Regions from separate parts of the Streptomyces diastaticus subsp. diastaticus genome, predicted to be linked through region 3. Evidence: riboswitches for the same ligand, from Rfam matches in the RefSeq annotation. Region 3 holds a riboswitch; each other region holds the start of a gene.
The links. Region 3 has a riboswitch for cyclic di-AMP ahead of Sdia_RS04040 (M23 family metallopeptidase). Riboswitches for the same ligand answer to the same signal wherever they lie in the genome.

Region 1 (4,455 bases), on a different contig from region 3:
GGCCTCCGGCGACGTCGAGATCCCCGCCATCGAGGCCGCCGTCGACGACGAGCTGGCCCGCTTCGCCGCCGAGGGCCCCACGGCCGAGGAGATGGAGCGCGCCCAGGCCCAGCTGGAGCGGGAATGGCTGGACCGGCTCGGCACCGTCGCCGGCCGCGCCGACGAACTCTGCCGGTACGCCGTCCTCTTCGGTGACCCCCAGCTCGCCCTCAGCGCCGTCGGCCGGGTGCTGGACGTCACCGCCGACGAGGTCCGCCAGGCCGCCGCCGAGCGCCTGCGCCCGGACAACCGCGCGGTCCTCGTCTACGAGCCGCTCACCCCCGAGGAAGCCGAGCACGCCGAGCACGCCGAGAACACCGACGCCGCGACCGGCGAGGAGGCCGCAGCCAGTGAGTGACGTCATCACCCCCGCCATGGATCTCCACCCGCAGCCGGCCGGAGGAGCCCCCCGCCCCTGGGCCTTCCCCGCCCCCGAGCGCACCAGCCTGGACAACGGCCTGACGGTGCTGCGCTGCCACCGCCCCGGCCAGCAGGTCGTCGCCGTGGAGGTGCTGCTCGACAGCCCGCTCGACACCGAGCCCGAGGGGCTCGACGGCCTCGCCACGATCATGGCCCGCGCCTTCAGCGAGGGCACCGACCGGCACAGCGCCGAGGAGTTCGCCGCCGAGCTGGAGCGCTGCGGGGCCACCCTCGACGCCTTCGCCGACCATCCAGGCGTCCGGCTCTCCCTGGAGGTTCCGGTCTCCCGGCTGGAGAAGGCGCTCGGGCTGCTCGCCGACGCGCTGCGCGCCCCCGCCTTCGATCCGGCCGAGGTCGAGCGTCTGGTCCGCAACCGTCTGGACGAGATCCCGCACGAGCAGGCCAACCCGGCCCGCCGCGCCGCCAAGGAGCTGTCCCGGCAGCTCTTCCCGGCCGGCTCGCGCGTCTCGCGGCCCCGTCAGGGCACCGCGGAGACCGTCGAGCGGATCGACGCCGCCGCCGTCCGCGCCTTCTACGACCGGCACGTGCGCCCGGCCACCGCCACCGCCGTCATCGTCGGAGACCTGGAGGGCACCGACCTCGACGCCCTGCTCGCCGACAGCCTCGGCGCCTGGCAGGGCGACGCGGGCAAGCCCAACCCGGTCCCGCCGGTCACCGCCGACGACACCGGGCGCGTCATCGTCGTCGACCGTCCCGGCGCCGTCCAGACCCAGCTGCTCATCGGGCGTGTCGGACCTGACCGGCACGACCGGGTCTGGCCCGCCCAGGTGCTCGGCACGTACAGCCTCGGCGGCACCCTGACCTCCCGTCTGGACCGTGTCCTGCGCGAGGAGAAGGGCTACACCTACGGCGTGCGGGCCTTCGCCCAGGTGCTGCGCTCCACCCCGGAGGGGACGGGCGCGGCGATGCTCGCCATCAGCGGCTCCGTCGACACCGAGTCCACCGGCCCGGCCCTGGACGACCTCTGGAAGGTGCTGCGCACCCTGGCCGCCGAGGGTCTCACCGAGGCCGAGCTGGACACCGCCGTGCAGAACCTCGTCGGGGTGGCGCCGCTGAAGTACGAGACGGCCGCCGCCGTCGCCTCCACCCTCGCCGACCAGGTCGAGCAGCACCTGCCGGACGACTTCCAGGCACGGCTGTACCGGATGATGGCCGACACCGGTGCCACCGAGGCGACCGCCGCCGTGGTCAGTGCCTTCCCGGCCGACCGGCTGGTGACGGTGCTGGTCGGCGACGCCTCGCGGATCGCCGAGCCGGTGCGCGCGCTCGGCATCGGAGAGGTCAGCGTGGTCACCGGCTGACGTCCGCTCAGCGAGCCCCGGCCGGCATCCCCCAGCCGGAGGGCGGAACCCCGGAAGCCCTGGACGGCGACCGGGGTTCCGTCATGTCCACGCCTCGGTGGGGATGCCCCTTTCGCGGGATTGACGCCCCGTCTGTCCTGTGGTGTGCGCAACAAAAGCGGCGTTCGGTTTGTAGCACGACAGAAGTGCCCATTAGCGTCTCTGCGGCTGTCCGGCCGACGCACCCGCCACACCCGTGGCGAACGGGCAGTCATCGCCGAATCCCCGCAGGGCGTGAGCCCGGGGAACCGGGGACCCACCGTCCCAGGGGTGAATCGGGCGCCTCCCGCGAGGGGCCCGTAGGAGACCTTCCTGCTCCGAACCCGTCAGCTAACCCGGTAGGCGAGAAGGAAGGAAAGGACCAGCCGCTCCATGGCGTTCACCCGTCCCACCGGGAAGCACCGGCGAACGAACCGCCGGGCCACCCGCACCGGGGCCGGCCTGGCCGGCGTCGCCGCCCTCACCACCACCGGCGTGGTGGGCACCCTCGCCTCTCCGGCCGCGGCCGGAGAGGCCCCCGCGCACACCGGCTTGACGCAGGCCATCACCATCGGCGACAGCCTCGCCGACCGCATCGGTGACCAGGCCGCCGCCCAGCGCCTCGCCGCCGAGGCCGCCGCCGCCGAACAGGCCGCCGTCGAGGCCGCCCGCGTGCAGGCCGCCGAGGCGAAGCAGAAGGCCGAGAAGGAGCGCGCCGAGAAGATCCGGGCCGCCCGCGCCGCCGAGCGCGAGCGCCTCAACCGCTATGTCCTGCCCGTCGAGGGCTCCTACGTCTCCACCGGCTACCGGACCGGCGGCAGCCTCTGGTCCTCCGGCAGCCACTCCGGAGTCGACTTCCACGCCCCCTCCGGCAGCGTCGTGCGCGCCGTCGGCGCGGGCACCGTGGTCCAGACCGGATGGGGCGGTGCCTACGGCAACGAGGTGGTCGTCAAGATGCACGACGGCACCTACACCCAGTACGGCCACCTCACCTCGGCCACCGTCTCGGTCGGCCAGACCGTCACACCGGGCCAGCAGATCGCCGTCTCCGGCTCCACCGGCAACTCCACCGGCCCGCACCTGCACTTCGAGGCCCGCTCGGGCGCCGACTACGGCACCGACATGGATCCCGTCGCCTACCTGCGCGGCCACGGCGTCGACGTCTGACCGGGCCCGTAGGACCCGTTCCTCCCCGAAGACCCCGGCCCTCCCGAGCCGGGGTCTTCGGATTGTCCGCGGCCGGTGTGCCCACCCCACGCCTTCCGGCCAGAAGGTGTTCGCGGACCACCCGGAGCCGCCGGACAGCGCCTCTTCCTGTCCTAGGGGCGCGGCAGAGGACCGGACGGCCGCGTTTCGCGGGCCACGGGCGGAGGACGGGCATGGGTGTTCCGGCGCAAGCGACACGCACCGCGATCGGACAGGACATCGTCTCCGGCGCCCACGGGCGCGGCTCCCGCCTCACCGAGGGGCAGCTCGCCCGCCCCTACGGCGTCTCCCGCGTCCCCGTGCGCGAGGCACTGCGCACCCTGGAGGCGCGCCACCTCCTCGCCGGCCGGCCCCTCTTCTCGGCCGGGAGGTGCCGCGCCTCCGGTTCGCGTGACCGGTGACCGATGACCGGCGCGGCGGGGGGCGCGTCGGCTGACGCGAGGAGCGGCCGCGACCGCGCCGACGGGCTCCGGACGGCCCGGCGAGGCGGTCCCGGTGGCCCGAAGCGGATCGCGTACAGGGGGCCCCGGCCCCCGTGAGGGCACGGCCGCCCGCCCCGGTGCGTCCGGGGCTCCAGCGCGACACCGCGGCCCGCGGACAGCGCCACGCGGCTGACTGACGCCCGCCGGTTCCCGGCACCCGCCCCCTGAAGTGCCGGGGCCGCTCCACCGGCTCCGCGCCCCCGCCGGGCAATCGGGTCTCACGCGCGGTCAGCCGTCACCCCTCGGGGGCAGCCCCGGCGTCAGACGGTCTCCGGAAGCTCGTCCAGCCCTTCCGCGACCAGCTTGGCCAGGCGCTCCAGGGCGGCCTCGGCGCCGTCGGCGTCGGCGGAGAGGACGATCTCCTCGCCACCCTGCACGCCGAGGCCGAGGACGGCCAGCATCGAGGCGGCGTTGACCGGGGCGGTGTCCGGCTTGGCGATGGTCACCGGGATGCCGGAGGCGGTGGCGGCCCGGACGAAGATGGAAGCGGGACGGGCGTGCAGGCCCTCGGCCCAGCCGACGTTGACGCGGCGCTCAGCCATGTTGAAGCTGCCCTTCACGAAGCGGACGATGTTGTCTAGACCAGACTCGCACACCGCTCCGTACGACCCGGCCGGGGACATCCGCTCCCGCCCTCTACCCCCTGGCGCCCGCGGAGACAAGGCCCAGCCTGCCCCGTGCCCGACGGCTCCGCGACCCGTACGCTGCTCCCATGGACACCCCGTCGGACCAGCACGCCTACCCCGCCCACTGGGAGGCCGACGTGGTGCTCCGCGACGGCGGCACCGCGCGCATCCGGCCCATCACCGCCGACGACGCCGACCGCCTGGTGAGCTTCTACGAGCAGGTCTCCGACGAGTCGAAGTACTACCGGTTCTTCGCGCCCTACCCGCGCCTGTCGGCCAAGGACGTCCGTCGCTTCACCCACCACGACCACGTCGACCGGGTGGGCCTGGCGGCCACCGTCG
Region 2 (4,455 bases), on a different contig from region 3:
CCACGCCGCCTTCGGGCTCTTCCCGGAGGCCCCGGTCGACGGCGGCGGGCTCTGGTGGTCGGCGCTCGACGCGGACCGCTGCCTGCTCGCCCGTGCCGCGGACGGACGGCCCGTCGGCACCGCCGCGACCCACGCCTTCGAACTCACCCTGCCCGGTGGGGCCCTCGTCCCGGCCGCCGGGGTGACCGCCGTCGGTGTCCTGCCCACCCACCGGCGCCAGGGCGTGCTGCGGGCGATGATGCGGCACCAGCTCGCCGGCCTGCGGGAGCAGGGCGAGTTCCTCTCCGTGCTGCTGGCCTCCGAGGCCCCGATCTACGGCAGGTACGGCTACGGCCCCGCGACGTACACCACCAGGCTCACCGTCGCCCGCCACAAGGCCGCGTTCGCGGTTCCCCGGGCCCGCCCCGCGCTCCCCGCACCGGCCGGCACGGTCGAGGTGCTGCGCCGGTCCGAGTGCGGCGAGATCCTGGAGGAGGTCTACGACCGGTACCGCCGCGCCCAGCCCGGTGCGCTCTCCCGGCCGCACCGCTGGTGGCGCCTGCGCGCGGGCCAGGCCCCGGTCTCCGCTGCACCGCGCTACATCGCCGTCCACCGGGACACCGGCGGTGTCCCCGACGGGTACGCCAGCTACGCGGTCGAGTCCGGAACCCTGACGGTGGACGAGACCATCACCACCGACGACGCGGTCTTCACCGCCCTGGCCCGGTTCGTCCTCGGCCACGACCTGGTCTCCACCGTCGTCTTCAAACACCTCCCGCCCGGTCACCCGCTGCGCCGTCAGTTCGCCGACCTCCGCGCCGGAGAGGCCGGCGGCGACACCGACTGGCTCTGGGTGCGGCTCCTGGACGTGCCGCGCGCGCTGACGGCCCGGGACTGGCCGGTGGACGGCGAACTGGTCCTGGACGTCGAGGACCCGTTCCTCGGCGAGCACGGCCGCCACCTGCTGACCGTCCGGGACGGCGAGGCCGACTGCGTCCCGACGGACCGGGAACCCGATCTGTCCCTGGACGTCAGCGACCTCGGCTCCCTCTACCTCGGCGGCACCGCCCCGAGCACGCTCGTCCGCGCCGGGCACGTACGGGCCCACCACCCTGACGCGGCCGCCCTCGCCGACGCCTTCTTCCGCCCCGAACGCCCCCCGCACTGCCTGCACTGGTTCTGACCGGCGGCCCGCCAGCCACCGGCCCCGGCACGTTTGCCCCCGGCCGGCGGGCTTCGCAGGCGGCGAGCGGCCGGCCGCGGAGGCCGAGCTGCGCGCCTCAGCCGCTCCGGGCCCATCCGGCGCCCGCCCGCTCACCGACGCGTTGCTCCGGAGGGCGGGCGGACGCCTGCGTCAGCCGGCCGGGACGACGTCGGCGACGGCGGGCCGGGCCGGCCCCTGCCACGGGCGAGCCAGATCCCCGTACCGGCGCGCACCCGTCACCGGGGGCCGGCTCAGAGCAGGGGCGGAGCCGGAGGGCGCGGACCGCTGCCGCCGCGCGGCGGGCACGCTCCTCGACCCGACGGGGGCGCCGGAGAGCGGGGCGGTCACGCTCCCCCGGCCCCGCCGAGCGCCGTACGCCTCGCGGCGGAGCGCACCACGCGCCACGCGCCCGGCGCGCCACGCCCGGAACGGCCCGTACGGACTACCCCCGGACGGTGTATTCCGGGCCCCTCCTCCGGGCCCCTCCGGGTTGCGCCCGCCGTCCGCCCCCGTCCGCGCGTCGGCCGCTCCGCCGCTGGTCCGGCCCTCCGCCATCCCCGGGACACGCCCGGGCCGCCCACCATGCCCACTCGAACAGGGCAGGGGCGACCGAACGCACAAACCGCCCGCCCCTACCGCGAAACAGCGCCGCCGTACGTGAAGATCCGTCAGGACGACAAGCCCCCGCCGCAGCGGCGGGGCGGTCCGGGCGGACGCCGAGTCCTGCCGCCGTCCGGACGACAGGTCGACACCGAGTGGATCGGCGGGAGTGGAGGACCCAGGCACGACGGGCCCGGCAGACCGGTGACGGTCTCCCACGGCCCTTGGGGTGAAGCCGCCGCGGCGGCCGGGCGACTTCGCAGGTCCGAACCCGACAGGTCATCCTTCACAGGCGGCTGACGAAGGGTTACGCATGACTGAGCGGAATCGAGTCCCCTCCTTGCTCTCCCGGGCCGGCGCGGTCTCGGCCCTCTCCCTCGCCGCGATGAGCACCTCCCTGGTGGCCCCCGGCGCCGCGCCCGAGGCGGCGGCGGCCACCCACGCCGCCAAGGCGCTCAGGATCGCCTCGTCCAAGAAGGGCTCGCCCTACCAGTACGGGGCGACGGGCCCACGCCGCTTCGACTGTTCGGGGCTGACGCTCTACTCGTACAAGAAGGCCGGGAAGACGCTGCCACGGACGGCGGCGCAGCAGCACAACCGGACCAAACGCATCTCCCCCGCCAACCGGCGCAAGGGCGACCTCGTCTTCTTCCACTCCGGCGGCAACGTCTACCACGTCGGCATCTACGCCGGAGGCGGGAGGATCTGGCACTCCCCCAAGAGCGGAGCGGTGGTGCGGCTGGAGAAGATCTGGACCGGCAACGTGCGGTACGGCCGCGTGAACTGACCGTTGCCGCCGTCGGCCGGCCCGTACGCACGGCGTGCGCGTACGGGTCAGCCGACGGCGGTGGGCCAGGGCAGGTCGACCCGGACGGTCTTGCCGCCCTCCGGGGTCGGGACGACCGTGAGCCGGCCGCCCTGCTCGGCGGTGAGCCAGCGGACGATGGCCAGGCCCCGGCCGTTGTCCTCCCGGACCGCAGCCGGAAGCCGTCTGGGCAAGCGCGGGTGGCTGTCGGTGACACCGAGCCGCAGCCGCTCGTCCTGGTCGAGCGCCATGCCGACGGTGAAGGTGGGCGAACGGCCCTGGGTGTGCTGGACGGCGTTGGTGACCAGTTCCGAGATGATCAGGCGGACGGCGTCCGCCACCTCGGAGTCCACCGGGAGTCCCCACTCGGTGAGGACGGTCAGGACATGGGTGCGGGCGGCGGAGACCGAGGCCGGATCGCTCGGCAGAGTGACGGTTGCTTCGTGGTGGTCTGCCATGGCTGCGTCGCCCTTTCCTCGGAGCCGGTCGCGGACCCGTGGACGGATGAACTCGGGGTGTGGCGGGACCGGTTGCCTTCTTGTCAGACTGCCACTGTGTCGTCCGTCACGTAGGCCGATCCCCCAAGATATGCATATATCTGTCGCCCGATGCGGTGAACTCTGCGACGGGCGACCGTATTGGGCCCGTCCTCCGGGTGTGCCATGGGCGGCTTCGCCCGCACCGAACCGGCCACCGGAAGGAGACGTGCATGCGTAACGGTCCCGCCGTACGCCGGCGCAAGCTCGGAGCCGAGCTGAAGGCCCTTCGCGGCCGCGCGGGGCTCACCAGCGGCGAGGCGGCCGGCCTGCTCGGCTGGCACCAGTCCAAGGTGAGCCGCATCGAGACGGCCCGCAGCGGGGTGAAGCCCGGGGACGTGCGCCGCCTGCTCGACGCCTACGACGTACGCGATCCGAGACTGCGCGAGCTGCTGGTGGCCCTGGCCGGCACCGAACAGGACGGTGAGCACCGGCACTGGTGGCACCGCTACCGGGGCGTGCTGCCGCCGGAGTACCGGGACTTCATCAGCCTGGAGTCGCAGGCGGCATGGATGCGGACGCTGGAGACCTCGGTGGTGCCGGGGCTGCTCCAGACCCCGCGGTACGCGCGGGCGGTGACCCGGGCCTCGCTGGCCGGTGTTCCCCCGGCGCAGGTGGACGCGCTGGTGGAGGTGCGACTGGCCCGGCAGGAGGTGTTGCGGGCCGATCCGCCGCTGGAGCTGCGCGCGGTGATCGACGAGTCGGTGCTGCACCGCGGGATCGGCGGTCCGGAGGTGATGCGTGGCCAGTTGGCCGCCTTACGGGAGGCGGCGGCCCTCCCCCACGTCGTGATCCAGGTGCTGCCGTTCACCTCGGGTGAACACATCGGCCTCACGGGCCCTTTCGTCATCTTCTCCTTTCCGAACATGAACGACCTGGATTTGGTCGTTCTTGACCACCTCACGAGTAGCCTCTATCTGGAACGGAAAGAAGACCTCTCGGCATACGCCGACGCCTTCGCCTCCCTTCAGGCGCGGGCGCTTTCAGCAGAGGACTCGCTGCTTCTCCTCGCCGAGAAGCACGACGACGGCCCGTAAGGAGGCGCCGTGACCGCACAGCCTCGGTACGTCCCGGTCAGCAGCTCACTGCAAGGCGTCCGGTGGCGGCGCAGCAGCCGCAGCACCGGGATGAACAACTGCGTGGAGACCGCCGAGCTCACCTCCGGTCCCCATGCCGGTCTGCTCGCGGTACGGGACTCCAAGAACGCCCCCGGCCCCGCGCTGCTCTTCTCCCCTGCCGCCTGGCGGGGCTTCGTCACCGCCCAGGACCCTGGACCGACGGCCTGACACCCGGCGCTCCGGCGGCCCCGCCCCCTCCCGCTCGGCGGGCGG
Region 3 (4,455 bases):
GAGGTGCCCGGCCGGTACTTGCCCGTCAGGAACCCGCTGGCGAGGGCGTAGTACGGCACCGCCGCCAGGCCCGCGCGCGAGGCGACTTCCTGGAGCGGGCCCTCGTAGGTGTCCCGGGAGACGAGGTTGTAGTGCGGCTGGAGCGCGGCGTACCGGGTCAGGCCCTCCCGGTCGGAGAAGTCGAGGGACTCCTGGAGGCGTTCTGGGCTGATGTTGGAGGCGGCGACGGCTCGTACCTTGCCCGCCTTCACCAGGTCGTCGAGGGCGGTCACGATCTCCTCGACCGGCACGGCGGGGTCGTCGAAGTGGGTGTAGTACAGGTCGATCCGGTCGGTGCCGAGCCGCCGCAGCGACTCCTCGGCCGCCGCCTTCACGTTGCCGGCGGAGAGCCCCTTGAACTGCGGATGGCCGCCCACCTTGGTGGCCACGACGATCTCGTCGCGGTTGCCGCGCGACGCCAGCCACTTGCCGATCAGGGTCTCGGACTCGCCGCCCTCGTTCCCCGGCACCCAGGAGGAGTAACTGTCCGCGCTGTCGAGGAAGTTGCCGCCCGCAGCGGTGTAGGCGTCGAGGACGGCGAAGGACTGCGCCTCGTCCGCGGTCCAGCCGAAGACGTTGCCTCCGAGGGCCAGCGGGAAGACGTCGAGATCAGAGCTGCCGAGAGGCCGGAGAGAGGTCATGGATGGATCAACAAACGAGGCCGGGCGCCCATTCCCCCCGGTCGGGTCGCGCCGGGCGAGACGGCGCTGGATGCCGCGTGCGGAGGAGGCGCACAGGTCCGGCGGCCCTGACGTCGGGGGGTAGCCGTCAGGACCGCCGGAGTTCAGCCCGCCCGTGCGGGGCGTCAACAGCCCCGGCACGGCCGGTGATCCGCGCCGACGCAGCCGCGGCAGCGCGGGAGAGCAGGGGGTGGAGGAAGGGCGACCGGCGAACAGCCGAGGCGCACACCGGCGGCGGGTGCCGACACACTTGACGCCCAGCCGCGACCGGCCATGGCAGGCAGTCCGGACGGGCCGGCCCCGGACGTACGGATCGTCCCGGGGCGGCCCCTCGGCGGCCTGTCGTCAGATGTTGAGGCCCTTGCTCCGCAGCCAGCTGAGCGGGTCGACGCCGTCGCCGCCACCCGGGTGGATCTCCAGGTGCAGATGGGGGCCGGTGACGTTGCCGGTCGCGCCGACGCGGCCGATGACATCGCCGGTGGTGACCTTCTGCCCCACGCTGACCGACATCGACGACTGGTGGGAGTACCAGAGTTCGGTGCCGTCCTCCAGCTCCAGGATGGTCCGGTAGCCGTACGAGCCGGCCCAGCCCGCTTCCTTGATGGTGCCGGAGTGGATCGCCTTCAGCGGCGTCCCGGTGGGAGCCGCGAAGTCGAGACCGGTGTGGTAGCCGGAGGACCACATGGCGCCCGCCTGACCGTAGGTCGAGGTCAGGGTGTAGGAGGTGGTGGGGAGCGAGAAACTGGCGGCGAGCTTGGCGAGGCGCTCGGCCTCCGCCTTCTTCCGCTTCTCCTCGGCCTTCTTCCGTTCCTCCTCGGCCAGCTTCTTCTCCGCGGCCTCCTGGACCTTCGCGGCCTCGGCGGCGGCCTGCTCGGCCGCGGCCTGCTCGGCGGCGCGGGCGACGCTCTGGTCGGCCTGGTCCTGCTGGTGCTCGGCCTGCTGCATGATGCGGGCCCGCAGTGCCTCGCCCGCGTCGGTGGTGCCCTGCTCGGCGTCGGCGACGGTGACCCCGGCGCCGGTGAGCGGACTGGCGGTGACCTGTGTGTCGGACTCGTCCGACCCCAGCAGGGAGCCGACGCCCGGCAGCGAACCGGCGTCAGGGAGCGACGCCTTGACGGTGGAGAGGTCGGGCAGGGAGATGGAGACCGGGGGCTTCTCCTTGGCGGTGGCGATACCGCCGGCGCCCACCGCGGCGATGACGCCGACGCCGAGGACGGTGGAGGAGCGGGCCAGGCCACCGCCGCGCTGCTTCGCGACACGGTGCCGGCCGCGGACGGGACGGATGGACTCCTCGGTGGGATTCCATTCCTCCCACGGCCCCCCGGCGGGTCCGTAGGCCGCGGGGCCGGCGGTGCGGTCCTCGTCGTTCGGCACGAACAGGGCCTCAGGGGCAGGACGGTTCGACGCCACGCGGGCGCTCTCCTTTCCTTCCTTCTCGCCTACCGGGTTAGCTGACGGGTTCGGAGCAGGAAGGTCTCCTACGGGCGCCTCGAAAGGCGTCCGATTCACCCCAAGGATTGGTTCCCCGGTTCCCTACGGGATTCGGCGCGTGCGCGCGGAGCCGTCTCGGGTGACGGCCGGGACAACCGCGCTGCGTTATCGAACGTTAATAGACACCCGTGCCGGATTCCAAGCCGTTCCAGGTGATCGTTGGCGTCAGGACGCCGGACGTACCGGGGCACCGAGGGGCGGACTCGGGCGAGTCGCCTGCACAGAACCACCACGACGCCGCCTGACGGTGTGTCAGTTGTTATGCGATGAGCGCTCGCCCGCTCACCAACAGTGACGCGCCTTCGGTGGCGTCCACCGGTCCACGGTGCCTCAGGGGCGGCGCAACGCCAGCAACGCCATGTCGTCCTGCGGTCCGCCGCCGGTGTGCACGCGGACCTCCTCGGAAAGTGTCTCCAGCAAGTGGTCGGGGGCACCGAAGCGACGGCCCGTCAGCCGTGCCGCCGGGTCGTAGAAGACCCCGCGGCGGTCGCGCGCCTCCGTCAGCCCGTCGGTGAACAGCAGCAGGATGGCGCCGGACGGGAACGGCGCGGTGTCCGACCGGTCCGGCCACGCCCCGAGGTCCCCCATGCCGAGCGGAAGCGCGGGCTGGGCCGGCACCAGCACGCGCACCCGTCCGTCCCTGTCGAGCAGCAGCGGCTCGGGGTGCCCCCGGTTGACCGTGCGGACGACGGACTGCCCAGGCGGGATCTCAGCCAGCAACGCGGTGGTGAACCCTTCGAACTGGTCGAGCCCCTCCCGCCGTACGCCTTCGCGGGCGAGGGCGCGTTCGAGGCGCTGGGCGACCATCTCCAGGCTCGACTCCTGCTCGGCCGCCTCCCGGAACGCACCGATCACCACGGCGACCGCCTCCACCGCGCCGAGCCCCTTGCCGCGTACGTCGCCGACCAGCAGCCGCACCCCGTGCGGGGTCTCCTGCACGGCGTACAGGTCGCCGCCGATGAGCGCGTCGGCCTGGGCGGCCTCGTAGCGGGCGGCCACGTCGAAGCCGCCGATGCGCTCGGCCGGGATGGGCAGCACGGCACGCTGGGCGGCCTCGGCGATGTTGCGGGCGGTGGCGAGTTCCTCGCCGCTGCGGCTCACCACCCGGTTGCTGAGCACGGCGAGGAGGCCGCAGGTCAGGATGGTCAGCAGCTCGGTGGTCGAGTCGACCTCACCCAGCGTCCCGGCCTGCCATTGGAGGAGGCTCACCGCGGCCAGCGCGACGGCCCCGGTGGCCACCGTGCCGAGGAGGGAGAAGAACGGGGCGGCGATCAGGGGCGCGGCGGCGTAGAGCGGACTGGCGTTGAAACGGGGTGGCGCCGCCTCGTCGAAGATGACCCCGGCCACGATCAGCACCGCGGGCAGCAGCTGTACCAGTGCCCGGGATCTGCTCGCCGTACGCCGGTCGCTCTTGTAGTTGCCGAGGGGAGTGCGTCCGTTACCGCCGCGCCTCGCCGACGCCCCTTCCGCGGAAGGCTCCTCGGCAGCCGGTCGGCCCGTCTCCCGCTCCGCGTCGCCGCGTTTCCCCACCAGCCCGTCTCCTGATCCATCGGCCGGCCCCCGGTCGGCCCGGCCCGGACGCGCCCGCTTCCGCGTCAGCGCTTCCCCCATGCTTCCGTCGCCCTGGCCCGGCGGCGACCGGAGGGCCGCCGAACGGGGCGGCTCAGGGGTGCGCACACGACGAAGGCCCGGATTCCTCGAAAGGAATCCGGGCCTTCGCCTTCAGTAGCGGGGACAGGATTTGAACCTGCGACCTCTGGGTTATGAGCCCAGCGAGCTACCGAGCTGCTCCACCCCGCGTCGGTGAGATCAACTATACGCCATCCAGGGGGCGCCTCGCGCCACCCGCTCCGGCGGGGCGGAGCGGGTGGCGCGAGGCGCCCCCGCACAGGTCACCGACGGCGTCCGCCCATGGTCCGGTCCAGGGCGACCACGCCGAGCGCGGCCAGGACGATCTGGATGCCCCATTCGGCCCAGTCGACGCCCTTGGTCTCGGCGAGGCCGAGCTGAGCGGCGATGAAGGTGCCGACGAGCGCCGCCACGATGCCGACGACGATGGTCAGCAGCAGGCCGATGCGCTGGCGGCCGGGGACGACCAGGCGTCCCAGGACACCGATGACGATGCCGATGACGATCGCGCTGATGATCCCGGACATCTCCATGGGACACGCCTCTCGTTTCCGTCGTGCCGTGCCTGCGGCGGACCGGCGGTGAGCGCGTCGGCCCCTCGCCGCGCGTGTGCCCG

Region 1: linked by a shared signal. The riboswitch ahead of Sdia_RS23755 (M23 family metallopeptidase) and the one ahead of Sdia_RS04040 (M23 family metallopeptidase) in region 3 are both predicted to bind cyclic di-AMP.
Region 2: linked by a shared signal. The riboswitch ahead of Sdia_RS14810 (C40 family peptidase) and the one ahead of Sdia_RS04040 (M23 family metallopeptidase) in region 3 are both predicted to bind cyclic di-AMP.

The regions. Positions count from the first base shown of each region.
Region 1 covers NZ_BLLN01000005.1:1,450,070-1,454,524, reverse strand. Annotated here, with positions in the region: gene Sdia_RS23765 (M16 family metallopeptidase) at 1-397, shown strand, start outside; gene Sdia_RS23760 (M16 family metallopeptidase) at 414-1,781, shown strand; cyclic di-AMP (ydaO/yuaA leader) riboswitch at 2,026-2,179, shown strand; gene Sdia_RS23755 (M23 family metallopeptidase) at 2,193-2,966, shown strand; partial or broken gene Sdia_RS23750 (GntR family transcriptional regulator) at 3,179-3,385, shown strand; gene Sdia_RS23745 (HPr family phosphocarrier protein) at 3,748-4,029, opposite strand; gene Sdia_RS23740 (bifunctional acetate--CoA ligase family protein/GNAT family N-acetyltransferase) at 4,200-4,455, shown strand, end outside.
Region 2 covers NZ_BLLN01000003.1:1,417,842-1,422,296, reverse strand. Annotated here, with positions in the region: gene Sdia_RS14815 (GNAT family N-acetyltransferase) at 1-1,162, shown strand, start outside; cyclic di-AMP (ydaO/yuaA leader) riboswitch at 1,923-2,093, shown strand; gene Sdia_RS14810 (C40 family peptidase) at 2,097-2,570, shown strand; gene Sdia_RS14805 (ATP-binding protein) at 2,618-3,046, opposite strand; gene Sdia_RS14800 (helix-turn-helix domain-containing protein) at 3,298-4,161, shown strand; gene Sdia_RS14795 (DUF397 domain-containing protein) at 4,171-4,410, shown strand; gene Sdia_RS14790 (8-amino-7-oxononanoate synthase) at 4,379-4,455, opposite strand, start outside.
Region 3 covers NZ_BLLN01000002.1:485,108-489,562, forward strand. Annotated here, with positions in the region: gene Sdia_RS04035 (aldo/keto reductase) at 1-680, opposite strand, end outside; gene Sdia_RS04040 (M23 family metallopeptidase) at 1,065-2,129, opposite strand; cyclic di-AMP (ydaO/yuaA leader) riboswitch at 2,141-2,277, opposite strand; gene Sdia_RS04045 (PP2C family protein-serine/threonine phosphatase) at 2,541-3,740, opposite strand; tRNA gene Sdia_RS04050 (tRNA-Met) at 3,937-4,010, opposite strand; gene Sdia_RS04055 (GlsB/YeaQ/YmgE family stress response membrane protein) at 4,103-4,372, opposite strand.